2 regions of the Enterobacter cloacae complex sp. ECNIH7 genome follow, and region 1 is predicted to be linked to the other one. Evidence: predicted binding sites of a transcription regulator. Region 1 holds the regulator's gene; the other holds the start of a gene.
The links. The regulator Fur, encoded in region 1, represses iron uptake genes when iron is present. The targets are predictions, from matches to a motif close to ATAATAATGAGAACNACTATCAA.
Positions count from the first base shown of each region.

Region 2: the regulator Fur is predicted to act here: its motif matches at 2,679-2,701, upstream of fepD (Fe(3+)-siderophore ABC transporter permease).

Region 1 is NZ_CP017990.1:1,453,184-1,457,396, forward strand. It holds gene chiP (chitoporin ChiP) at 172-1,569, shown strand; gene chiQ (ChiQ/YbfN family lipoprotein) at 1,617-1,943, shown strand; gene fur (ferric iron uptake transcriptional regulator) at 2,084-2,530, opposite strand; gene fldA (flavodoxin FldA) at 2,821-3,351, opposite strand; gene ybfE (LexA regulated protein) at 3,507-3,794, opposite strand; gene ybfF (esterase) at 3,923-4,213, opposite strand, start outside.
Region 2 is NZ_CP017990.1:1,334,545-1,338,757, forward strand. It holds gene fepC (iron-enterobactin ABC transporter ATP-binding protein) at 1-673, opposite strand, end outside; gene fepG (iron-enterobactin ABC transporter permease) at 670-1,659, opposite strand; gene fepD (Fe(3+)-siderophore ABC transporter permease) at 1,659-2,663, opposite strand; gene entS (enterobactin transporter EntS) at 2,772-4,019, shown strand; gene fepB (Fe2+-enterobactin ABC transporter substrate-binding protein) at 4,066-4,213, opposite strand, start outside.

The DNA.
Region 1 (4,213 bases):
ACTTCGTCATAATCCTGACTTTTGCCCGCTAAAAAGCATTGATAATTCGCGTCGCGAAAAATAACCTAAAGACGGTAGTTAATTCGAGGGTATTTAAAACTACCCCTGACCATTTGGTCTTTTTTATTTACGCCGCTTCAGGCGTTTTAATTCGTCAAAGAGGAATAATCTATGCGTACGTTCAGTGGCAAACGTAGTGCGCTGGCGCTGGCTATTGCCGGTGTGACAGCAATGTCGGGCCTGGTGGTGACACCAGAGGCGAAAGCGGCAGGCTTCATCGACGATTCTACCCTCACGGGCGGTATTTATTACTGGCAGCGTGAACGTGACCGTAAAGACGTCACCGAAGACAAATACAAAACTAACCTTTCTCACTCCACCTGGAACGCCAACCTGGACTTCCAGTCAGGCTATGCCGCGGATATGTTCGGTCTGGATATTGCTGCGTTTACCGCGATTGAAATGGCGGAAAACGGTGACAGCGCCCACCCGAACGAAATTGCCTTCTCCTCCAGCAACAAAGCCTATAAAGAAGACTGGTCCGGGGATAAGAGCGGTATCAGCCTTTATAAAGCCGCTGCAAAATTTAAATACGGTCCGGTTTGGGCGCGCGGTGGTTATATTCAGCCAACCGGTCAGACTCTGTTAGCGCCGCACTGGAGCTTTATGCCGGGTACCTATCAGGGTGCGGAAGCCGGGGCGAATTTTGACTACGGTGACGCGGGGGCGTTGAGCTTCTCCTATATGTGGACCAACGAGTACAAAGCGCCGTGGCACATTGAAATGGACAAGTTCTACCAGAACGATAAAAAAACCAAAGTCGATTACCTGCACTCGCTGGGCGCGAAGTACGACTTCAAAAACGATCTGGTGCTTGAAGCGGCATTCGGTCAGGCACAAGGCTATGTCGATCAGTATTTTGCCAAGGCCAGCTATAAATTCGATGTCGCGGGTAGCCCGCTGAGCACCAGCTACCAGTTCTACGGTACGCGCGACAAGGTCAGCAACGGTGGCGTCAACGACATTTATGACGGCACCGCGTGGCTGCAGGCGTTAACCTTCGGCTACAAGGTCGGTCAGGTTGATTTACGTCTGGAAGGCACATGGGTGAAGGCGGAAGGGCAGCAGGGCTACTTCCTGCAGCGTATGACCCCGACCTACGCCTCCTCCAACGGTCGTCTTGATATCTGGTGGGATAACCGCTCTGACTTCAACGCCGACGGCGAGAAAGCGGTCTTCTTTGGCGCAATGTATGACCTGAAAAACTGGAATCTGCCGGGCTGGGCCGTGGGTGCCTCTTACGCTTACGCCTGGGACGCAAAACCTGCCGATATGGCCACGCCGGACGCATACTACGATCCTAACTATCGCCTGAAAGAGTCTTCCTACAGCCTCGATGCTATCTATACCCTGCAGGATGGCCGCGCGAAAGGCACGATGTTCAAACTGCACTTCACTCAGTATGACAACCACTCCGATATCCCGAGCTATGCGGGCGGTTACGGCAACATCTTCCAGGATGAACGTGACGTGAAATTCATGGTTATTGCCCCATTCACCATCTTCTGATGAACGCACCGGCGGGCTGAGTCCCGCCGGTATGGAGACTGCACATGATGAAAAAAATCGTAATCGTCGCGTTGCTGGCATCAGGGCTGGTGGCGTGTGCTCAGAATCAGGCGCCGAAAGAGGACTCCCGTCTGAAGGAGGCGTATAGCGCCTGCATAAATACTGCGGAAGGATCGCCGGAGAAAATTCAAGCCTGTCAGAGCGTGCTGAACGTGCTGAAGAAAGAGAAAGCGCATGAGCAGTTCGCGACGCAGGAGAACGTCCGCGTGATGGATTACCAGGCCTGTATCCAGGCGCGTAAAACCGGTAACGATCAGGAAGTGGCGAAGCGTTGCGATAAGATCTGGAACGAGATACGCAATAACAATAAATAAGTGCTTTACGCCCGGTGGCGCTGCGCTTGCCGGGCCTACAAAGGTGTCATAGCCCGTGGGCCCGGTAAGCGCAGCGCCACCGGGCTTTTTCAGGCAAAAAAAAAGCCAACCTTGCGGCTGGCTCAGAGTATGAATACTGATTATTTCGCGTCGTGCGCGTGGTCGTCTTCGCGGCAGTCGCCTTCAGCGCAGTGACCGTAAAGATACAGGCTGTGGTTCGTCAGGCGGATGCCATGACGCGCCGCGATTTCACGCTGGCGTGATTCAATGGAATCATCGCTGAATTCAATGACCTTGCCGCAATCGAGGCAGATCAGGTGATCGTGGTGCTGCTGCTGGGTCAGTTCGAAAACAGATTTACCGCCTTCGAAATTATGACGGGTAACAATGCCCGCGTCATCAAACTGGTTCAGCACGCGATAGACGGTAGCCAGCCCGATCTCTTCACCCATGTCGATAAGACGTTTATAGAGGTCTTCCGCACTGACATGGTGATTGTCTGGACCCTGAAGCACTTCAAGGATTTTTAACCGAGGAAGCGTAACTTTCAGGCCAGCCTTCTTTAATGCGGTATTGTTGTCAGTCATGCGGAATCTGTCCTGTTGCTAAACGATTCACTTCTGTAGGAAGTGACAGAAAATGCACCCGGGATAATGCGTCTCATTATAGAACTGCCATGGCTAAATGAAAACTGCAAGTCTCAGGCAAAATATGCTTATAAAAACGTGGTATCACCAACAAACTTGCTCAATGGAAAACCACGTTTTATCAGGGAGACATTGTACAGGTCTGGGCGAAAAAGTTAAAAGATTGTAGCGATTAATTTAATCGGTTTGACCTGGGGCATGGGCGCAACCGCAGTTGCGCCGCGATAAAATCAGGCGTTCAGAATATCATCCAGGTGCAGTTCCTCGCGGATCTGCTTAACCCACTTCTCAACACGCTCTGCGGTCAGCTCTGGCTGACGGTCTTCGTCGATGGCCAGACCCACGAAATGATCGTCATCGGCCAGGCCTTTAGACGCTTCGAAGTGGTAACCGGCGGTCGGCCAGTGACCTACGATAACCGCGCCGTTCGGCTCAATGATATCGCGGATGGTGCCCAGCGCGTCACAGAAGTATTCGGCGTAGTCTTCCTGATCGCCACAGCCAAAAAGGGCGACCAGCTTACCGTTGAAGTCCACTTCTTCCAGCGTCGGGAAAAAATCATCCCAGTCGCACTGGGCTTCACCGTAGTACCAGGTTGGAATGCCCAGCAGCAGAATGTCATAGCCTTCGAGATCTTCTTTGCTGCTCTTGGCGATGTCATGCACATCAGCAACGTCTTTACCGAGCTGTTTTTGAATGTTTTTCGCGATATTTTCGGTATTGCCGGTATCACTGCCAAAGAAAATGCCGATGATTGCCATGAGTAAAATAACCTCTTGAAACTTAATAGTATGGTGGCGCAATTTGGCCACGGATAAGGGCAATAATAGCAGAACTGGCAACCCTGCGGAAACAGCTATCGCGCAGGACTGCACTCTGTGCTACATGAAAAGGGTAATTAAGGGAATTTTCAGACTTATGCCTGGCCGCGCAACGTCTCAAGCTGGGCGATCAGCATCTCTTCAATGAGCTCGCTACGGCTGATATTTCGGGCCTCGGCCAGCTCATTAAGTGCATCGACCGCGTCGGCGTTGAGCTTCAGTTCGACACGCTTAAGCCCACGATTTTTATCGCGTTTAAGCTGGTTGCGTTTATTGATACGCAGCTGTTCATCGCGCGAAAGCGGATTCGTCTTGGGTCGTCCCGGGCGACGCTCATTCGCGAACAGATCTAGTGTCGTACGGTCCGTTTGTTCTTTGGCCATGATTCTGAGACTTCGGGGGAAACACGCCGCCCTGCTAATGCCCGGGCGATAAGCGCGCCATCATACATCACCAAAAACGGCACGCCAACGACTGGACGCCTGCAGCCTTCCAGTCGCTTTCTTTTTAATCAATTTGCAGTATCAGCGAGATAGCGGCGAATGGCGCGCAGCACAGCATCCGGTTTTTCCGCATGCACCCAGTGCCCGGCACCGGCAATCACGTGGGCGCGAGCCTGCGGGAATTGGGCCAGCAGCGTGTCGCGGTACGCGTCGGTAACGTAAGGCGAGTTGCCGCCGCGAATAAAGAGAGTGGGGTATGGCCAGGCGGGGACGGTTTCCCAGCCGACGATGTTATTGTACTGGTCCCAGAGCACCGGCACGTTAAAACGCCATTGCCCGTCAACAAACGACTTCAGCAG
Region 2 (4,213 bases), 120 kb from region 1:
GCGCCACTATCTCACCGTCTCGCAAGGCAATCAGATGCGTGGCGTAGCGGCACGCCTGGTTTAAATCGTGCAGCACCGCCGCCAGGGTGTACCCCCGCGCGCGGTTCAGCTCGCTCAGCAGCTCCAGCAGGTCAATCTGATGGCTGATGTCGAGCCAGGTCGTCGGCTCGTCCAGCAGCATGATCGACGTTTCCTGCGCCAGCACCATCGCGATCCACGCGCGCTGACGCTGTCCGCCGGAGAGGGTGTCCACGCTCTGCTGGGCGAGCCCGGTAATACCCGTCGCCTGCATCGCGCGGTTCACCGCCTCGTCATCCTCTTTACGCCAGCGGGTAAATAGCGGCTGGTGGGGATAGCGTCCGCGCGAGACCAGCTCCTGCACCGTGATGTCTCCCGGCGTGGTGGCGTTTTGCGCCAGCAGACCGATGCGTCTGGCCACCTCCTTGCTGGCGAAGCGCTGGATCTGCTCCCCGTCAAGAAACACGCTGCCTTCAGCCGGCGTCATCAGGCGGCTCAGCGTGCGCAGCAGGGTCGATTTTCCGCAGCCGTTCGGGCCGATAATGGCCGTGAAGTGGCCGTCCGGAATGGCAACGGATAAGTCACGGGCAATGATTTTTTTGCCGTAGCCGAGGGTGAGGTTTTCGCCGCGCAAGCGGGTGGTGGTATCTGTCATTTCCTGCGTGACTCCTGAACGAGCAAGACGATGAGGTAAATTCCGCCGAGGCTGACGGTCACCACGCCCACCGGCAGTTGATAAGGCATAAACAGCCGCTGGGCGCAGAGATCGGCGGCCAATAGCAGCAGCGCGCCGCACAGCGCCGCCTGGGTTAATCCCCAGCGCGCCGTGCCGCTAAGTCGCCGGGCGATGTGCGGTGCCACGAGGGCGATAAACGAGATTGGCCCGGCAATCGCGGTGGAGGCGGCGGTCAGCAGTACGGCGACCAGCATCAGCATCAGGCGCGAGCGTTCGACGCCCACGCCCAGCGCGCAGGCGCTATCGTCGCCCATCTCCAGCAGACGCATACGGCGCACCAGCAGCAGCGCGCCGATAAACATCAGCAAAATCAGCGGCGCGGCGGGCCAGATTTTGCCCCACGTCAGGCCGTTGAGCGAACCGGCGTACCACAGCCCGGCGGAGAGCGCGGTTTCCAGCGAGGCCTGCAGTAAAAGCCAGGTGTTAAACGCCATCAGCATCGCGCGGATGCCGATCCCGATAATGATCAGCCGGAAGGTGTCAATGCCGTTGCGCCAGGCCAGGGCCCAGATAAGCAGCGAGGTCAGAATGCCGCCCGCCATCGCCGTAAAGGTAATGGCCGTCAGATGTTGCCCGAACAGCACCATCGCCACCAGCACGCCGCTCCAGGCGCCGGTGTTGAGGCCCATCACGTCCGGGCTGCCCAGCGGGTTGCGCATCAGCGACTGGAATATTGCGCCGCTCACGCCGAGCGCCGCACCGACCAGAATCGCCATCGCCACGCGCGGCAGTCGCCACTCCGTCACCACCATGGTGATGTTACGCGGCGCGCTGCCGAGCAGGGCGTTGAAGACCTGAGTAAAGTCGAGCGTCACCGCGCCGCTGCGCAGGCTCCAGACCGCCAGCAGCAGAATGGCGATAAGCAGCAGCGAGACGCTGGTCAGTAAACGACGGGACGGGGCCATCATGCGCCACCTCCGCGTTTACGACGAACCAGGAAGATCAGCACCGGCGCGCCGATAAAGGCGCTGACCACCGAGACGCGCAGCTCGCCGGGCACCAGCAGGCGGCCCAGCACGTCGGCAAACAGCAGCAGGGCAGGGGTCGCCAGCAGCGTCACCGGCAGCGACCAGCGGTGATCCGCCCCCACCAGCCAGCGCGCCATGTGCGGCATCATCAGGCCGATAAAGGCGATCGGGCCGACCACGGCGGTCGCGCTGCCGCACAGTACGGTGATGGCGAACAGACCAATCAGCTGCGTGCGCGCCACGCGGTTGCCGAGGGCGGTCGCGGTGTCGCTGCCGAGGCTCAGGCTGTTGAGCGACCGGCTTAAAAACAGCGCCACGGCGGCAGCGACAATGACCGGGATCGCCACCACTTTAAGCGTGTCGAGGGTGCGGATATCCAGCGAGCCGGCCTGCCAGAAGCGCAGTTGGTCGTAGACGTCCGGGTTGAGCAGGGCGATGCCGTTGGACAAGCCCTCCAGCACCGCCGCGAGCGCCACGCCCGCAAGGGTCAGGCGTACCGGACTCAGCTGCCCGCCGCCCTGGCTGCCGGTAAAGGCGACCACCAGCGAGGCGGCCAGCGCGCCGCAGAAGGCCATCACCAGCTGTTCAGAGGGTGAGGTCAACCCGAACAGCGCCGCGCCGAGCACGATGGCAAAGCTGGCGCCGGAGTTAACGCCGAGAATGCCGGGGTCCGCCAGCGGGTTACGGGTGAGGGTTTGCATCAGGGCACCGGCAAGGCCGAGCGCGCCACCCGCCAGCAGTCCGGCAAGCGTGCGGGGCAGTCGGGCGTCGAGCACGATGACGCAGTCGGCGCTCTGGCAGGTGCCGGAGAGCGCATCAACGATAACGGACGCGGGCAGCGGCTTCGCGCCGACCAGCAGGCTGAGTGCAGCCGCAAGGCTCAGGAGCAGCAGTAAAGCGGGCACGGCAACGGCGCGCACCGCAGAAGAGGAAAACGACATAGCAACATCCATGATTTGATAATGATAGTGATTATCGTTATCTATCTTATTTGGCTATGTTAGCATGTGCGCCCATGGAAAGGGTAGAAATAGACTCAAGGCTTTGTCATGAATCAAAAATCCTGGCTGCTCAACCTCAGCCTGCTGAAAACGCACCCGGCGTATCGCGCCGTTTTTATCGCTCGCTTTATCTCCATTTTGTCCCTCGGGCTGCTTGGCGTGGCCGTGCCGGTACAGATCCAGACCCTGACGCACTCCAGCTGGCTGGTGGGGTTATCCGTCACCTTAACCGGCGGGGCGATGTTCATCGGCCTGATGGTCGGCGGCGTGCTGGCGGACCGCTACGAGCGTAAAAAGCTGATCCTGCTGGCGCGCGGCACCTGCGGCGTGGGCTTTATCGGGCTGTGTCTGAACGCGATGCTGCCGGAGCCGTCGCTGATCGCCATTTACGCGCTGGGGCTGTGGGACGGTTTCTTCGCTTCGCTGGGCGTGACGGCGCTGCTGGCGGCAACGCCCGCGCTGGTCGGGCGCGAGAACCTGATGCAGGCGGGGGCGATTACCATGCTCACCGTGCGTCTGGGCTCGGTGATTTCGCCGATGGTGGGCGGCCTGCTGCTGGCGACCGGCAACGTGGCGTGGAACTACGGGCTGGCGGCGGCGGGAACCTTTATCACCACGCTGACGCTGCTGCGTCTGCCGCTGCTGCCGCCTCCGCCGCAGCCGCGCGAGCATCCGCTGAAATCGCTGATGGTCGCGATTCGTTTCCTGTTCAGCAACCCGCTGATTGGCGGGATTGCGCTGCTCGGCGGCCTGCTGACCATGGCGAGCGCCGTGCGCGTGCTCTACCCGGCATTAGCGGGAGCGTGGCAGATGAGCGCCTCGGAGATTGGTCTACTGTACGCCGCCATTCCGCTCGGCGCGGCGTGCGGGGCGCTGACCAGCGGCAACCTGGCGCAGAGCGCGCGTCCGGGGTTGATTATGCTGCTTGCCACGCTGGCCTCGTTTATCGCCATCGGCTTCTTCAGCCTGATGCCGGTGTGGGCTCTCGGGGTGCTGTGTCTGGTGATTTTCGGCTGGCTGAGCGCCATCAGCTCGCTGCTGCAGTACACCCTGATCCAGACCCAGACGCCGGAAGGGATGCTCGGGCGCATTAACGGCCTGTGGACGGCGCAGAACGTGACGGGTGATGCGATTGGCGCGGCGATCCTCGGCGGGCTGGGCGCGATGATGACTCCGGCGGCCTCGGCGAGCTGCGGCGGGTTTGCGTTAGCGATGGTTGGCGGGATTTTGTTAGTGGCGCTGGTGGAGTTGCGGCGGTTCAGGCAGGAGGTTGTGTTGAACGACGGGGCGGCCTGATGCCCTCACCCCGGCCCTCTCCCACAGGGAGAGGGAGGGGAAATGCCTACTTAAACAATGCATTCAATCTGTCTAACACCAACATCGCGCTGTAATAATCCAGGCGGAACGTCTCCGTTCCCAATGCCCAGACCCGTTTGTTTTTCACCGACGGCAAATGCGCCAGCAGCGGGTTGGCGTAAATCGCATCCACG